DNA from 2 places in the Paenibacillus sp. FSL W7-1332 genome. Region 2 is predicted to be linked to the other one. Evidence: riboswitches for the same ligand, from Rfam matches in the RefSeq annotation. Region 2 holds a riboswitch; the other holds the start of a gene.
The links. A riboswitch is a leader RNA that binds a small molecule or an ion and turns the genes downstream of it on or off. The one in region 2 is predicted to bind FMN.
Positions count from the first base shown of each region.

Region 1: it holds a riboswitch for FMN, as region 2 does, so the genes downstream of both, MKX98_RS07160 (DMT family transporter) here and ribD (bifunctional diaminohydroxyphosphoribosylaminopyrimidine deaminase/5-amino-6-(5-phosphoribosylamino)uracil reductase RibD) in region 2, are expected to answer to the same signal.

Region 1 covers NZ_CP150209.1:1,678,512-1,686,343, forward strand. The annotation lists gene MKX98_RS07150 (choice-of-anchor I family protein) at 1-4,974, shown strand, start outside; gene MKX98_RS07155 (hypothetical protein) at 5,142-5,510, shown strand; FMN riboswitch at 5,747-5,913, shown strand; gene MKX98_RS07160 (DMT family transporter) at 6,050-7,030, shown strand; gene MKX98_RS07165 (sigma-70 family RNA polymerase sigma factor) at 7,236-7,778, shown strand.
Region 2 covers NZ_CP150209.1:2,605,478-2,613,309, reverse strand. The annotation lists gene MKX98_RS11505 (DUF2953 domain-containing protein) at 1-56, opposite strand, end outside; gene scpB (SMC-Scp complex subunit ScpB) at 253-858, opposite strand; gene MKX98_RS11495 (segregation/condensation protein A) at 827-1,618, opposite strand; gene ribE (6,7-dimethyl-8-ribityllumazine synthase) at 1,686-2,153, opposite strand; gene MKX98_RS11485 (bifunctional 3,4-dihydroxy-2-butanone-4-phosphate synthase/GTP cyclohydrolase II) at 2,410-3,648, opposite strand; gene ribE (riboflavin synthase) at 3,697-4,365, opposite strand; gene ribD (bifunctional diaminohydroxyphosphoribosylaminopyrimidine deaminase/5-amino-6-(5-phosphoribosylamino)uracil reductase RibD) at 4,389-5,489, opposite strand; FMN riboswitch at 5,757-5,940, opposite strand; gene MKX98_RS11470 (thioesterase family protein) at 6,140-6,541, shown strand; gene MKX98_RS11465 (peptidylprolyl isomerase) at 6,610-7,041, opposite strand; gene lysA (diaminopimelate decarboxylase) at 7,254-7,832, opposite strand, start outside.

The DNA of each region.
Region 1 (7,832 bases), 930 kb from region 2:
TCACAAGATGCAGCTATCGATATCGCTGCCGTTGATTTCGGCATTACCGATAAGATCTTTCCGGATGCGCATGCAGAAGAGGCATACACGGTGACCGTTGATGTGTATGGTGGACAAGCGCCCTATACCTTCTCGGCGACGGGTCTGCCGGCAGGCTTGGACATTACGCCCGATACAGGATTCATTACGGGTACGCCTGCTGCTGGTCAAGAGGGCGAATATACGGTTGAGGTAACGGTGCAGGATAGCGCACCCGTACCTGCGACCGCTCAGTCGCTTGTGAAATTGCAAGTATTGGGGAAACGCCCAGATCCGGTGGCTGACAAGCTGGCCATGAGGATGATCGGTCATTATTCGGTAGGTACCTCCAATAAGGATGGCGGCGTGGCGGAAATTGTAAAATACAACAAAGATAATGGAAAGCTCTATCTAGTCAATGGTTCAACCCAGCCGGCAAGTCTCGATATCGTGTCTCTTGGCGCTGACGGCAGCTTGCTGAAGGACAAGCAGATTAATGTGGAAGACTTGGCAAGCAAGGACGGTTTTCTGTATGGGGACCTGACCAGCGTGGATATCAACACCAAGACGAAGCAGGTTGTGGTCGCTGTACAGGAGCAGGATCATACGAAAGCCGGCAAGGTCCTGGTGCTCGACTATGACGGCGGTTTGATCGGATCTTTTGAAACCGGCATCCAGCCGGACATGGTCAAGTATACGTCCGATGGCCGTTATATCCTGACGGCGGATGAAGGCGAGCCACGTACGGAGACCGCTCCTGATCCGGAAGGAAGCATTACGATTATCGACACCTTATCAGGCGAAGCAAGTCATCTGAAATTTGATGACCCGTCGATCATTGACGATCAGGTGCATATTCGCGGACCTGTGGAAGCGGACGGGCAAATTCGCAGCACCGGAACCAAAGCTGAAGCGATTCGTGATCTGGAACCCGAGTACATCTCGTTGTCCGAGGATGAGCTCACGGCTTATGTCGCCTTGCAGGAGAATAATGCAATCGCCGTGGTCGATATCGACGCGAAGCGTATCCAATCGGTCAAAGGGCTCGGGTATAAAGATTTCAATCAACCAGAGAACCAACTCGACCTCCTGAAGGATGGACAAATCAAGTTTGAGAACGTTCCTTTTTACGGCATGTATATGCCGGACGGAATTGCGACCTACAGCGTGAACGGACAGCAGTATATCCTGTCTGCGAACGAAGGGGATGCTACCGGCTGGGATGACCGAAGCAATGAAAGCAACATTGGCAAAATGAAGCCTAGTCTGGATCCGTTATCTCCGGCAGCTCAATTTTTGGCTGACAAGGGAACCACCTATGACAAGGTTGAAGTTGCCAGCGATATGGGCACTGAAGGGCTATATCTGTATGGAGGTCGTTCATTCTCCATCTGGAATGCAGCCGACATGTCCCAGGTGTACGACAGCGGCAGTGATTTTGAGAAGATTACGGCCGAGCGCTTGCCGAATCATTTCAATGCCAGCAATGATAAAACCGATCTGGACAGCCGCAGCGCCAAGAAAGGACCTGAGCCGGAATATGTTGCCGTGGGTAAGGTCGGACAGAAAACGCTGGCTTTTGTCGGACTTGAGCGCATTGGCGGGGTTATGACGTATGATGTCACGAATCCATCCGATCCTGCGTTTCTGAACTATATCAACACACGGGATTTTAACGGCGGGATAGAGTCGGATTCCGGCCCGGAGGGACTGGACTTTATTCCGGCCGCGGACAGCAAGACAGGACGGCCGCTGCTGCTGGTCGCTAATGAGGTCAGTGGAACGGTGGCCCTGCTGGAGCTCCAGGTAACCAAGATTACGGTGGACAAGACATCGCTTAAGCTGAGTCCAGGCGGCACACCGGAACTATTGCAGGCGAGCGTGGAGCCGATCCAAGGCGGTTCAACCGAGCTGGCTTGGAGTTCCTCCAACGAAATGGTGGCTGCGGTAGACCAGAATGGCCTGGTCACGCCGATCTCCGCAGGGGAAGCGGTGATTACCGTCCTGAGCAAGGATGGCTACGGATCAGCGGTAGTGCCGGTTAAGGTAACGGACGGTTCAGTGGATGGAGAACCGTGGAAGTTAACGGTGATGCATACCAACGATACCCATGCGCATCTGGCGGAAGTGGCCAGACGGGCTACGCTGGTTCAGGAGGTCCGCAGCGAAGGCGGGAACAGCCTGCTGCTGGATGCAGGGGATGTATTCTCCGGCGATCTGTATTTCACCAAATGGTTTGGGCTGGCGGATCTGGCCTTCATGAACTATATGGGTTATGACGCGATGACGTTCGGTAACCACGAATTCGATCAAGGCACCAAGACGCTTGCAGATTTCGTGAGTAAGGCGCAATTCCCGCTTGTCAGCGCGAATGTGGATCTTAGTCAGGATGCTAACATCTCGCACCTGATTCGTAAGCCGGCGGTGATCGATACCGATCAGCCAAAGACGACGGCAAATAACGGGGTATATCCATATGTAACATTGCTTGTTGACGGCCAAAGGGTCGGGGTATTCGGCCTAACGACCGAGGATACGGCCGAGACGTCCAGCCCGGGGAAAGACGTAGTCTTCCGCGATGCGGTGACTTCGGCCCAGGCAACGGTTGAAGCGATGGAGAAGGACGGGCTTGATAAGATCATCGCCTTGTCTCACCTGGGTTACGCTAAAGATCAGGCGCTGGCCGAGGCCGTCGAAGGCATCGACCTCATTGTCGGAGGCCATACCCATACAACGCTCAATGCACCGGAAGTGGTGACGGACAATCAACACGGTACACCAACCGTCATCGTGCAGGCGAATGAATGGGGCAAGTTCCTCGGCCGGGTAGACCTGCAGTTTGACAAAAACGGCGTTGTTCTCGTTGGCGACGGCGAACTCGACGGCAAGCTGATTCCGGTAGACAGTACGGTCCAGGAAGACACGCAGGCCAAGGATATGCTGGCTCCTTACAAAGCGGAATTGGAAGAACTGATGAAGCAGGTTATCGGTACTGCAGGCGTCGTACTTGATGGCAAACGCGAGAATGTCCGCTCCAAGGAGACGAATCTCGGTAATCTGATTGCGGATGGCATGCTGGCTAAAGCTAAAGAGCTTAAGAATGCTGATATTGCCCTCACCAATGGTGGAGGTATTCGCGCCGCGATCGATGAGGGCGAAATCACGATGGGCGAGCTGAGAACAGTGATGCCATTCGGGAATACGCTGTTTGTCATGGATGTCACGGGACAGCAGCTGAAAGACGGATTGGAAAACGGAATAAGCGGTGCCAAACTGGCGGATCTGCCAGGGAAGTTCCCGCAAATCGCCGGGATGAAATTCAAATGGGATCCTAGCGCTCCGGCAGGCGATAAAGTGTTCGACGTACAGATCATGAAGGACGGAAGCTACAAACCTCTGGTATTGACCGAGACGTACCGGATGGCAACGAACAGCTTTGTAGCCAAGGGCGGGGATGGATATAAATCCTTTGCCGATGCGATTGCCGAAGGAAAATACAACGAGGATCTGGGTTACCCGGATTATGAAATTTTTATGGAATATGTGAACAAGCTGGGCGGTAAGGTTACGCCTAAGGTCGAGGGGAGAATTACGGAGCAGAAGAAACCGGCGAATCCGGGCGACGGCTCTTCTCCTGGATCTGGATCAGGCGGGTCGGGAGGCGGTTCCGTAACACCGCCGGTATCACAGCCTAATCCTCCTTCCTCTGGCAAAAACACATCATTGCCAAACGTAATGGCAGGCAAGGATCTGAATATAACTGATGCAGGCGGAGCAGTGGACCGCATTACGGTGAAGGAAGAGGCGTGGAAGAAGGCAGTTGCCGGATTGTCTGCGAACGGGCAGCAGGAACTCATTATTCGGGCTCCGGAGTTGAACCGTGCAGCCGAGTTATCCCTTTCGGCAGCAGGTCTGAAGCTCGCCATGGAACGGAATTCGAATGTGACCCTGGTGCTGGAGACCGCACTTGGAGCCTTCCGTCTTCCAGTGACGGCTCTACATTTGGATGAGGTTCTGAAGCCGGCTCAAGGCTCTGGCAGCATCCAAGTGAAGGTATCCGTGGCTCCGGCAGCCAGCAAGGTAACGGATGCTATGATAAGCAAGGCAGCTTCCATGGGTGCCTCGATGGCTGCGAACGGAGCGCTTCAGTTTGACGTAGCGGTTGGAGCACCAGGCGCAGAGCAAGAACGGAAGGATTTCGGGAAGCGCGTAATCAGCCGCATCCTGCCGCTGCCGGCAGGGACAGCTTCGAATTCGGTCACTGCTGTAATTTTTGACGCAGATGCGGGAAGCTTCCGATTTGTACCGGCCACAGCGACGACGTGGAATGGTAAACCGGCCATCGAAGTGAAGCATGCCGGAAACGGCATTTACGCACTGCTGCAGTATAAGAAAAGCTTTGCCGATCTAAACGGCCACTGGGCGAAAGCGGAAATCGAATCCATGGCTTCCAAGCTGCTCGTGAACGGAGTTAACGCTAACTCGTACGCGCCGGGCAAAGTAATCACGAGAGCAGAGTTTACGGCAATGCTGGTCCGCGCGATGGGACTTAGTCCGGTCATCGAGAGCAGAGCATTCAAGGATGTTCAGGATGCCTCCGCGTATGCTGGCGAGATCGGCGCAGCGTTGCGTTACGGCTTGATCGAGGGCGGCACTGGCGGTGCCTTCTTGCCCAATGCCAGCATGACTCGAGCGGAAATGGCCGTAATGATCACCAGGGCCATGGAGGCGGTGAATCCGACAGACCTGCCGAACCAGAGTGCGAATGCCAGTATTGAATTCAAAGATCAGGCATCCATCCCTGCTTGGGCGGCTGCCCATATTGCCAGTCTTACGGAGCAAGGCATCCTGCGGGGTGACAACCATGGTCATTTCGGTGCACTCGATTCGGTTACCCGTGCGCAAGCGGCACTTGTTCTGAAACGTACTTTGGCAGCATTGAACTTTATGAACTAAGCGAAGCAGGAATCCATTAGAAATTATAAGACCGTCCTTAAGGTTGCTGAAACCTTAAGGACATTTTTTTTATAACAATGTAAATTGCGAGCGGTTAAAGAGAAGTGCGCTGGTATCCGATAATATCCGTAAGTGTTAGATTAACGATGGGATAAGGATGTGGGTTCATGCGCATTGCGTCTGCATATACATACTGGAGTCAGGTGAAACGGATGGACGCCGAATCAGCCCAAGGCGGATTTGAACAGCTGCTCCAGAAGAGCAAGGAGGAAGAAGAGAATAAGGGAAAGCTGGTAACCGTAAGGGAAAACGGTTATTTGCGTCAGTATATGGTTCAACCGGATGGGAGCAAAATGCTGTTAAGCGAGACGAAGCAGTACGAGAGTGAATCCGCCGGCAGTTCAACAGATCTATCGATGTCGTTGCCTCAAACAGGCGGAATGAGTCATAATACCAAGGACGCTCTCGATCTGTTATGTCTTCAGGCTGGTGCGGTCGGTACCCGTTCCAGCTACAAGATATTCGATATTACCTAAAATGAATAAATACCAAAAAATCATACTGGTAACAAATCGATACTTGCTGTATAATTCTCAGTAAGTCTTGGTTGAACGTGAGATTTTTCATTGTATTCAAGTCTAATTTCACTTATTTTGAAAATAGATGTATTTACATGAAAGAATTCATGTTATAATTTCAATATATCAACTAAGCTCATAGGAATTATCGGTTAATTAGTGAGTGTGAATGCATTACAAAATAAAACATGAATATGGATCTTCGGGGTAAGGTGAAATTCCTAACCGGCGGTGATGCTTCGTTCCGGCGTGAACGAAACTCAGCCCGCGACTCGCTGCGTTCTGGTGTGAATCTGATCGCAGCGACTGACTTGGTGCAATTCCAAGGCCGACGGTAAAGTCCGGATGGGAGAAGATCAAAGATGAGTTTGCCGTGGATGCGAAATTTTCCATTCGGGCGCAGGCTTATTTGATCAGCCCCCGTTTACGTCGACATATGTCGATGACGGGGGCTTTCTGCTAGTAAGACCTCCGTATTCAAGACAGGAGAGGGCAAGATGAGTAATATTAATACTGGAGTCAAGGTGAAACCCTATGGTTCCGACACACAGGCAAGTCGACGTTTTAAGGGAGGGTTCTGGCTCGTCGTTTTGGGAGCCGCCCTGTGGGGCGTAGACCCCTTATTCCGGGTCATTCTGCTTAAGAATCTGACTTCGGCACAGATCGTTTTGCTTGAACATATCATTATTTCCCTGATTGCAATTCCTGTATTGTGGAAGAACCGGGAGGAACTAAAAGGCCTTGGCTGGAATCATGTAGGTGCTCTGCTGTTTATATCCTGGGGCGGCTCGGCATTGGCTACCGTATTGTTCACGATGGGGCTATCGAGCGGCAATCTGAATGCCGTCCTGCTGCTTCAGAAGCTGCAGCCGCTGTTTGCCATCATTCTGGCCAGCCTGCTTCTGAAAGAGAAGCTTCCGCGCCATTTCGGGATACTGCTCACCATCGCGTTGGCGGGCACGTATTTACTGACCTTCGGTTTAACCTTGCCGATTGGCCATTGGAATGAGTTTATTCAAGTTGGCAGTCTCTTGTCCTTAGGCGCAGCAGCGCTGTGGGGCGGTTCAACCGTCATGGGGCGCCTGATGGTAGGCAAACTGAAATACGAGACGGTAACCTCGCTGCGCTTCGTGCTTGCCCTGCCGCTCCTGACCGTCATCACGTGGAGCGAGGGTGCAGCATGGAATATGCCGGCCTGGAATACCGGGGCCTTTGCCTTGGTATCGCTGAACCTGATCGGTCAGGCATTACTGCCGGGTCTCCTGAGCTTGCTGGTTTATTATAAAGGATTAACCACGACCAAAGCCTCCGTGGCAACACTCGCGGAATTGAGTTTTCCCATGGTGGGCGTGCTCATCAACTGGATCGTATTCCAGCAGATCGTGACAGGTCCTCAGCTTCTGGGATTCCTGCTGATCTGGGTCGTACTGTTTATTATTTCCAGACAGCAATCCGAAGCTTCCCCGCAATTGCAATAAAATCATACGTTTGTAGAAAAAGCCGATCCGGATGGGGTCGGCTTTTTTGCCGTTACACAAAACTGTTCCAGTAAGTTTGCCTGGCGAAAGGATCATTTTTTTGAAAGATGTGTAGGGTTTCCGGAATTAAAGGTGTCTTATATAGTAGCACCGGATCTATGGCTTGGTTCAACCAAAAGAGATGGATATAAAGGGGGGAGGATCCATGGAGGATCGGACATTGTTGGACGGGCTTGCGCAGAAAGATCCGCAATGTTTTGAAACATTGGTTGACCGCTATTCACGCTACATAGCCGCGGTGGTCGCTAAAGTGGCCGGTGGACGGTTTAATTCCTACGATGTGGAGGAAATCACCGGGGACGTGCTGGTCAAGCTGTGGACAGACGGGCCCAAAATCATGCTGCGCGGAGATAGCCTCAAGCCTTATCTGGCCATAGCCGCGCGTAATCATACCTTGAATGTTTTGCGAAAAAGACAGCGGGTCATTGAATCCGAATTGGAAGATGATGCGGTTTCTTGTCCTTCTGCAGAGGCATTGGCTATTCTGCGGCAGGAGAAGGAAGCGATTAGCGGCATGGTCCAGGATATGGGGGAACCGGATCGCGAAATCTTCATCCGCAGGTACTTCTATTTGGAGAAAGTCCGAGATATTGCAAGCAGGCTGAATATGCAGGAGAAAGCCGTCACGGCCCGGATCCGCCGGGCAAAGGACAAACTGCGCATTCATTATGAAACCGAGAATCCGTAGGATTTCTATAAGGACCGTGTCTATAGGAGTGAAGCTTCGAATCGATAGCGAAAG
Region 2 (7,832 bases):
AGCAATACGATGAGGAGAACGACCAGACCAGCCGCCAGAAAGATCCATATCCTCACGAAGTAACCCCCAGCACGAACTTAGTCAAATGTAATCCGCTTGGCTTAGTATGGCAAAAGCGCCTCCAAATGATGCGAAATTGTTCCAAGTCCTTCAATTCAAATTTTCGCTAGGGCACATAAAAAAATCCCGGACGATGGATTTCACCATGCCCAGGATCAACTTTTTGCTGCAACCTATAATATTGTATAATGGCTAGCTTTCCTCTACATCATCAAACGTAAGCTGACGACCGTCAAGCTTATCGAACAACAACTGCGTTTCCTCTTCTAAACTATCGTTATCCTCGAATTGCGACGGCTCCGGCAAATCCTTGATATTGGCAAGCCCGAAATATTCCAGGAAGGACTTGGTTGTTCCATACAGAATCGGTCTGCCAATGGCCTCGGCGCGTCCGACTTCCTCGATCAATCCTTTGCTTACCAGCGTATGGATAGCCCGTTCGGACTTGACGCCGCGGATGTCTTCAATCTCTACGCGCGTAATCGGTTGACGATAGGCCACGATGGAAAGTGTTTCGAGTGCGGCTTGCGACAAGGAGGAGCGGGAAGGCGAATACGCCAGGCGCTCAAAATAGGGAGCGTGCTCGGCCAGCGTCGCGATTTTGTAACTCCCCGCAATCTGTACGATCTGAATCCCGCGCTCATGGCGCTCCCATTCCTCCTTCATGTCCTCAAGCGCTTCGCCAACCAGGCCATCCGACTGCTCGGTGATCTCAGCAATTTGCCTAACCGACAAGCCCTCTTCTCCCGACAGGAACAGAAGCCCCTCAATAATCGATTTCAGCTTCGGATAATCCATCAATGCGTCCTTCCCCTCTCCACTCCATGACGATATCTTCAAACAACTTCTCTTGGTAGCACAAAATTTGCTTCATTTTCATCAGCTCCAAAATGGCCAGGAAGGTCACCACGATTTCATGCCGTACCATCTCTTCGTGTAGCAGCTTGGAGAACAGGATTCTGCCTCCAGGCCCAACCTCCTCCAATGCATTCATGACCTGACGAATCCGGTCCTTAACCGATATTTCATCCCGCTGAATGCGGGCATACGATGTACGTTTGACTGCTTTGCTTAACGCTTTTTGAAAAGCAGCGATCAAATCCGAAATATGTAATCCCTGCACCGGATTCTCTTCCACTTCCGGCATGTAAGGCGTCAGGTCTTCCGCTTCCTTGGAATAAATCAGACTGCGCTCCCATTCCTTCTCATGCAGGTGGCGTGCGATGCCTTTGTACTTACGGTATTCGATCAGCTTCGCAATGAGCTCTGCTCGGGGATCCATGTCATCCTCTTCATAAAAATCGAACTCGTCCATTTCGATAACCGGAGGCTTCGGAAGCAATAGCTTGCTCTTTATAGACAGCAGCGTTGCAGCCATGACCAGAAATTCGCTCGTAATTTCCAGCTCCAGCTCCTGCATGTTGTGCAAATAGGCCATGTATTGTTCGGTAATCTCGCTGACGGGAATATCCTGGATGTCGATTTCCGCTTTATCAATCAAATGCAGCAGCAGATCGAGCGGTCCTTCAAACGTTTCCAGCTTGTATAATACGGTCACGGTGAATCCTCCCGCCAAAAAAATAAAATGCAGTGCTCTAAAAAAAGAGCACTACATTAAATAAGCACTATTTTAGGCTTTTCGTCAAGTTCGCCATTTCGATGGCTGCCATGGCGGAATCCCAGCCTTTATTGCCAGCCTTCGTTCCCGCACGCTCCACGGCTTGTTCGATATTCTCCGTCGTCACGACACCGAAAATCGTTGGTACACCGGTCTTCAGGTTAATTGCGGATACCCCTTTGGCCACTTCGTTGCATACATAATCATAGTGCGTGGTGGACCCGCGAATGACGGTTCCCAAGGTGATGATGGCATCGTATTTGCCGCTTTCTGCCATTTTTTGGGCAATCAGCGGGATTTCAAACGCACCCGGCACCCAGGCCACATCGATTTCGTTCTCCTGTGCGCCGTGACGCTTCAGTGCGTCCAGTGCGCCGCTCAGCAGCTTGCTGGTGATGAATTCGTTGAATCGACCTACGACGATCCCGTACTTTAGACCCTCGGATACTAATTTACCTTCAAATATTGTTGTCATGATGAATGACTTCCTTTCGGTTTGGAGTTTATATAAGGTCTTAAGGTGATCATAGTCATTGCTTCGCAAGAAGTCGCTGCCGGATCAAATCGTTCTTCCGATCGCTGTTAAATCCTGATTTCATGATCTATTTTTTCAAGGTGGAAATCAGGATTTAAAGGCGACCGCTACCGCTTCTCCAGAACTGATTTGCTCCTCTGCTTATTATGCTCAGGCAAATCCGTCTTCTCAAATAAGACCTTTTGTTATATGGTGATTAGTTGGCACTCTCGTTCTGCTCGATATCGCTGAATTTCAGCATATGACCGAGCTTGGCTTGCTTGGTATGCAGGTAGCCCGTGTTATCCTCGTTCTCCGGCATTTGGATCGGAACGCGCTCCACAACCTCAAGACCGTAACCCTCGAGGCCTTTGATTTTGCGCGGATTGTTTGTCAGCAAGCGGATTTTTCTGATCCCCAGATCCTTCAGGATCTGGGCTCCGATGCCGTAATCGCGCAGATCCGCCGCAAAACCGAGCTTCAGGTTCGCGTCCACGGTGTCGAGTCCCTCTTCCTGCAGCTTGTAGGCTTTCAATTTGTTGATTAAGCCGATGCCCCGCCCCTCCTGGCGCATGTAGAGAAGAACGCCTCTGCCTGCTTCATCGATTTGGCGGAGTGCCGCCTCGAACTGGGGACCGCAATCGCAGCGATGGGAGTGAAACACATCTCCTGTCAGACACTCGGAATGCACGCGCACGAGGACAGGCTCATTCCCGTCGATCTCCCCTTTTACCAAGGCAACATGCTCTTTATTGTCCACGTCGTTGGTGTAGGCTACGGCCTGAAACACGCCGAAGTCGGTCGGCATCCGCACAGCTACCTCTCGCTGGACAAGCTTTTCTTTTTCATTGCGGTAATGAATCAGATCCTTGATGCTAATCAGCTTCAGCTCATGCTTCTTCGCAATCTCCACAAGGTCCGGCAGCCGTGCCATTGTGCCGTCTTCCTTGATTACCTCGCAGATGACGCCGGCCGGATAGGAGCCGCTCAATCTGGCAAGATCGACAGCGGCCTCCGTATGTCCTGCCCGGCGCAGGACGCCTCCATCTTTTGCGATCAACGGGAACATATGACCTGGTCTTCGGAAATCGGACGCAGATGCATTCGAATCCAAAATGCCTTTGACGGTGATGGACCGCTCATAGGCCGATATGCCTGTCGTAGTGTCCTTATGATCAATGGAAACCGTAAAAGCCGTTCCATGAAAGTCCGTATTTTGGGTAACCATCGGTTTGAGGTCGAGCTCCTGGGCTCTGGCCTGCGTCATGGGCAAACATACGAGCCCACGGCCTTCGGTGATCATAAAATTAATGACCTCCGGGGTTGCCTTATCTGCTAATGCGATAAAATCACCCTCATTCTCACGGTCTTCATCATCGACAACAATGACGACCTTGCCTTCCTTCAAATCGGTTAACGCCTCTTCGATTGTATGAAATGAAAAGCGTTCATCCATCGCTACTCCTCCTTCTTCCACATGGAGACTCTATGTGAATCACCAGGCTTAGGCAAATCCGTGTTCCGCAAGATAATCCCTGCTGATCCCCGGTTTTGTTCCGCCTTTGCTGCCGGCCCCTTCTGAGCCGTAATGCAGCAGGTGATCTACATATTTCCCTAAAATGTCGCATTCGATATTAATCGTATCGCCCGCTTTTTTATAAGCCAGCACCGTCTCCGCCAGCGTATGGGGGATGATGGATACCGTAAAGGAGGAATCTGTCGTTTTGACAACGGTCAAGCTGATTCCATCCAGGGTGACGGAGCCTTTCGGAATGATATATTTGAATATGTCCCCATTCGCGGGCGCAATCTCGTATACCACGGCATTCTGATCTGCCTGCACGCTGCGAATGACGCCGACGCCATCCACATGCCCCTGAACGATATGGCCTCCGAATCTGCCTCCGGCCGCCATCGCCCGTTCCAGATTCACCTTTCCGCCTGGCTGCAGTTCCTTAAGATTGGTATTTCTATAGGTTTCCGGCATCACGTCCACCGTAAATATGCCTTTGTCAATGGTTGTAGCTGTCAAGCAAACGCCATTAACGGATACGCTGTCCCCCAGCTTTAAATCATCCATAATCCGGCTCGCGGAAATGCTCAGCAGCATGGCTTCGCCCTTCCGTCCGATCCGCCTCATCTCGCCGATCTCCTCAACCAATCCAGTAAACACAGGCTTCCCTCCTTTCTTTCTCCTTATTTCCAGACCGGAATTCCGGTGACGTAAATATTGTCGCCAAGTCTTTCGGTCTCAAGTCCTGTCAGCTGAATCGCTTGATTCATCTGCTCATACCCGCTGAACATGTAATTTCCCGGGGAATCGTATCCACCAATAATCTTAGGGGCGATGAACTGGATGAGCCGATCCACCAGCTTCTGTTCCAGCATTGAGCCATTCAGCGTGCCCCCGCCTTCCAGTAAAATGGAGGCAATCCCCTTCTGCCCCAGCTTCACCAGTGCAGCCTTCAGATCCACACGCGGTCCTGGCCCGCAGGGGATAACCTGAACTCCTTGCTCTTCCAGCATGGACCGCTTCTTCTCATCCGCCTGCTCCATCGTCAAGACCCATGTCGGTGCCAAACCGTCTGTCACGACATGGCTGTCGAGCGGGATTCGTAAGCTGGAATCCACAATGATCCTAACCGGATGCAAGCCTTCCACGCCAAGTCTTGTCGTCAGGCTTGGATTATCCGCGATTACGGTAGACACGCCTACCATGATACCCTGGTGACGATGACGCAGCGTATGCACAAGCTCTCTTGCTTCCTCATTGGATATCCACTTGCTATCACCGGTTTTCGAAGCGATCTTGCCGTCCAGCGTGCTGGCTGTCTTTAACGTTACGAAAGGCTGACCCGTCGTAATGAATTTAATGAAGGTTTCGTTCAAGCGAAGAGCACGTTCCTTAAGGACACCGATCTCAACCCGGATTCCCGCTGCGCGCAGCATTTGGATCCCATTGCCCGCAACAAGAGGATTGGGGTCCTCGCAAGCAACAACCACTCGCTGAACACCTTCGGCAATCAGCCTCTCGCTGCATGGCGGCGTCGTACCGTAGTGACTGCAGGGCTCCAGTGTCACGTACACCGTACTACCCGCTGCTTTGCTGCCAGCCATATTCAGGGCATGAATTTCAGCGTGCGGTGTTCCGCGCTCCAGATGTGTTCCCACCCCTGCAAGCGCGCCATCCTTAACGACGACACAGCCCACAACCGGATTAATCCCGGTTTGGCCCTGAGCACGTTCAGCCAGGTCCAGCGCAAGTGACATATAGAATTCATCGTTGACGATATCCATGCTAAACATGCCCCTTTCTCAACGTTCACACAAAAAAGCCCTGCCAAAGATTCGGGGAATCCTTAACAGGGCTTGATGGAAGTTAATAATCGACACACTAAATAACCGTTATGATCGCAGGTTTTGCCTATAACAAACGATTCAAATCCGTTACCGACGACATCAAATCATCGCAAGCACAGGTTAGAATTGCATGTGAAAACCTGCACATAACGCATATCGCGTTGTGTGCACAGACACAAATAGCACATGTTGCTTATGTGTCTTTCACTCCTTCTCCCATCCAGACTATACTGTCGGTCCCGGATTTTCACCAGGTCCACCGCATACGGTGTGTTACAACACACGCATATCCGGGTCACGGACTAAGACGCAGCCATCTGCTTTCTAAAGCTCAATCACTGCGTTCATCACCGCCGGTAGGGAATTTCACCCTGCCCCGAAGGATTAAACATATGAAATTGTTTGATCTTATCAAGAATCTTATCACCACCTTTTGAAAATTGCAAGAAAAACAACTAACTTTTTTAAAGTTTATAACTTAATGACAATATGTGTATTGAATGTAGAAGGAGAATCCTCCCCCAAGGGAGAACAGTTAAATAGGATAAACACAGGAACTAGATACAGTTGAAAAGGAGCACGCAACGATGAAAACATCGCTGGACATTGTCGTCCGTCCTACGGAGATCGACGTCAACGGACATGTAAACAACGCCAAATACCTGGAATATCTGGAGTGGGGCCGTGAGGAATGGTACGAAGCAGGAAATCTTCAATATGACCTATTGAAACGGCTCGGTGTCCAGACCGTTACCGTCAATATCAATATTAATTATCGCAAGGAGTGCGGCCAGGGCGAACGGCTGACGATCGTGACCGAACCGCAGATTATGGGTCGTACGAGTTATGTGCTGATTCAGACGATATACAACGAACAGGGAGAGCTGTGCGCGGATGCCGCCGTTACCAGTGTGGCGATGGATGTACATACTCGAAAAAGCCGGCCTGTTCCGGAGGAGCTCCGCCAATTATTCCCTGACCCTGCCTAACCCCTCCCCGGAATATTAAAAACAGGCTCACCCTTATGAGTGAGCCTGTCCTGACCAGAAGCTAATGGTTACGCTTCGTATACTTCTACTTTTTCCATTTTGTCGCGGCCTTTGAATGCATCCACATACTCCATGCCCTCTACAACTTTACCGAACACCGTATGTTGTCCGTCCAAATGCGGCTGCGGCTCGTAGCATACATAGAACTGGCTTCCGCCCGTGTTGCGGCCGGCATGCGCCATGGCCAAGCTTCCACGCTCATGCTTGTTAGGGTTGATCTCGCAGTTGATGGTATAGCCAGGACCGCCGGTTCCCGTTCCCTGTGGGCAGCCGCCTTGAGCAACGAACCCAGGAATTACGCGGTGAAATACAAGACCGTTATAAAAACCGGAGTTCGCCAATTTCTCAAAATTAGCTACCGTATTCGGTGCATCATTCTCGAACAGATCAAGCACTACCTCTTTGCCGTTCTCTAATGTGATCTTCGCTTTTTTAGCCATATGTGTTATCTCCTTCCGTTATTAGAACGCTTTAATCGATTTTTTTACAATGCATTCTATAGTTTACTATGAATTGAGCTTCGAAGCAAAAACGATCTTGTCCCCCGTTTACACATCCTATATCAAGTCCAAGGCAAACCAAAGAGCCCTGACCGCAGCCGGAGGCAGTGGCGGGCCCTTTTGGGTTATAGAGCCGTAAAACAAACTTCAGATTAATAGGTTACGGTTTCTTTGGTTACACTTGCCGGCACCACATCATGGCTGATGATGTCCGCAAGCGACTCACGGCGTACGACCAGCTTGCTCTGTCCGTCCTTCACGAACACGACCGCAGGTTTGCGGATTCGGTTGTAATTGCTAGCCATGGAATAGTTGTATGCGCCTGTGCAGGATACGGCCAGCAAATCGCCTGTTGCTACCTTCGGAAGCTCCAAATCCCAGATGAGCATGTCTCCGCTCTCACAGCATTTGCCGGCAATGGATACCGTTTCTTCCGGCTTCTCATTCGCCCGGTTCGCGAGCAGCGCTTCATATTTCGACTCGTACAGCGCCGGGCGCGGGTTGTCCGTCATTCCACCGTCTACGGCAACGTATTTACGCACTCCGGGAATATCCTTGCTTGTGCCCACCGTATACAGGGTGGTGCCTGCATCACCAACAATGCTCCGGCCCGGTTCCACCCAAATTTCAGGAAGTTCGGAGCCAAGGCCCGCAAAATGGGTCTTCACGGCATCCGTGATCGCTTTTACATACTGGGATACTTGAAGCGGCGTATCGCCATCCACGTAACG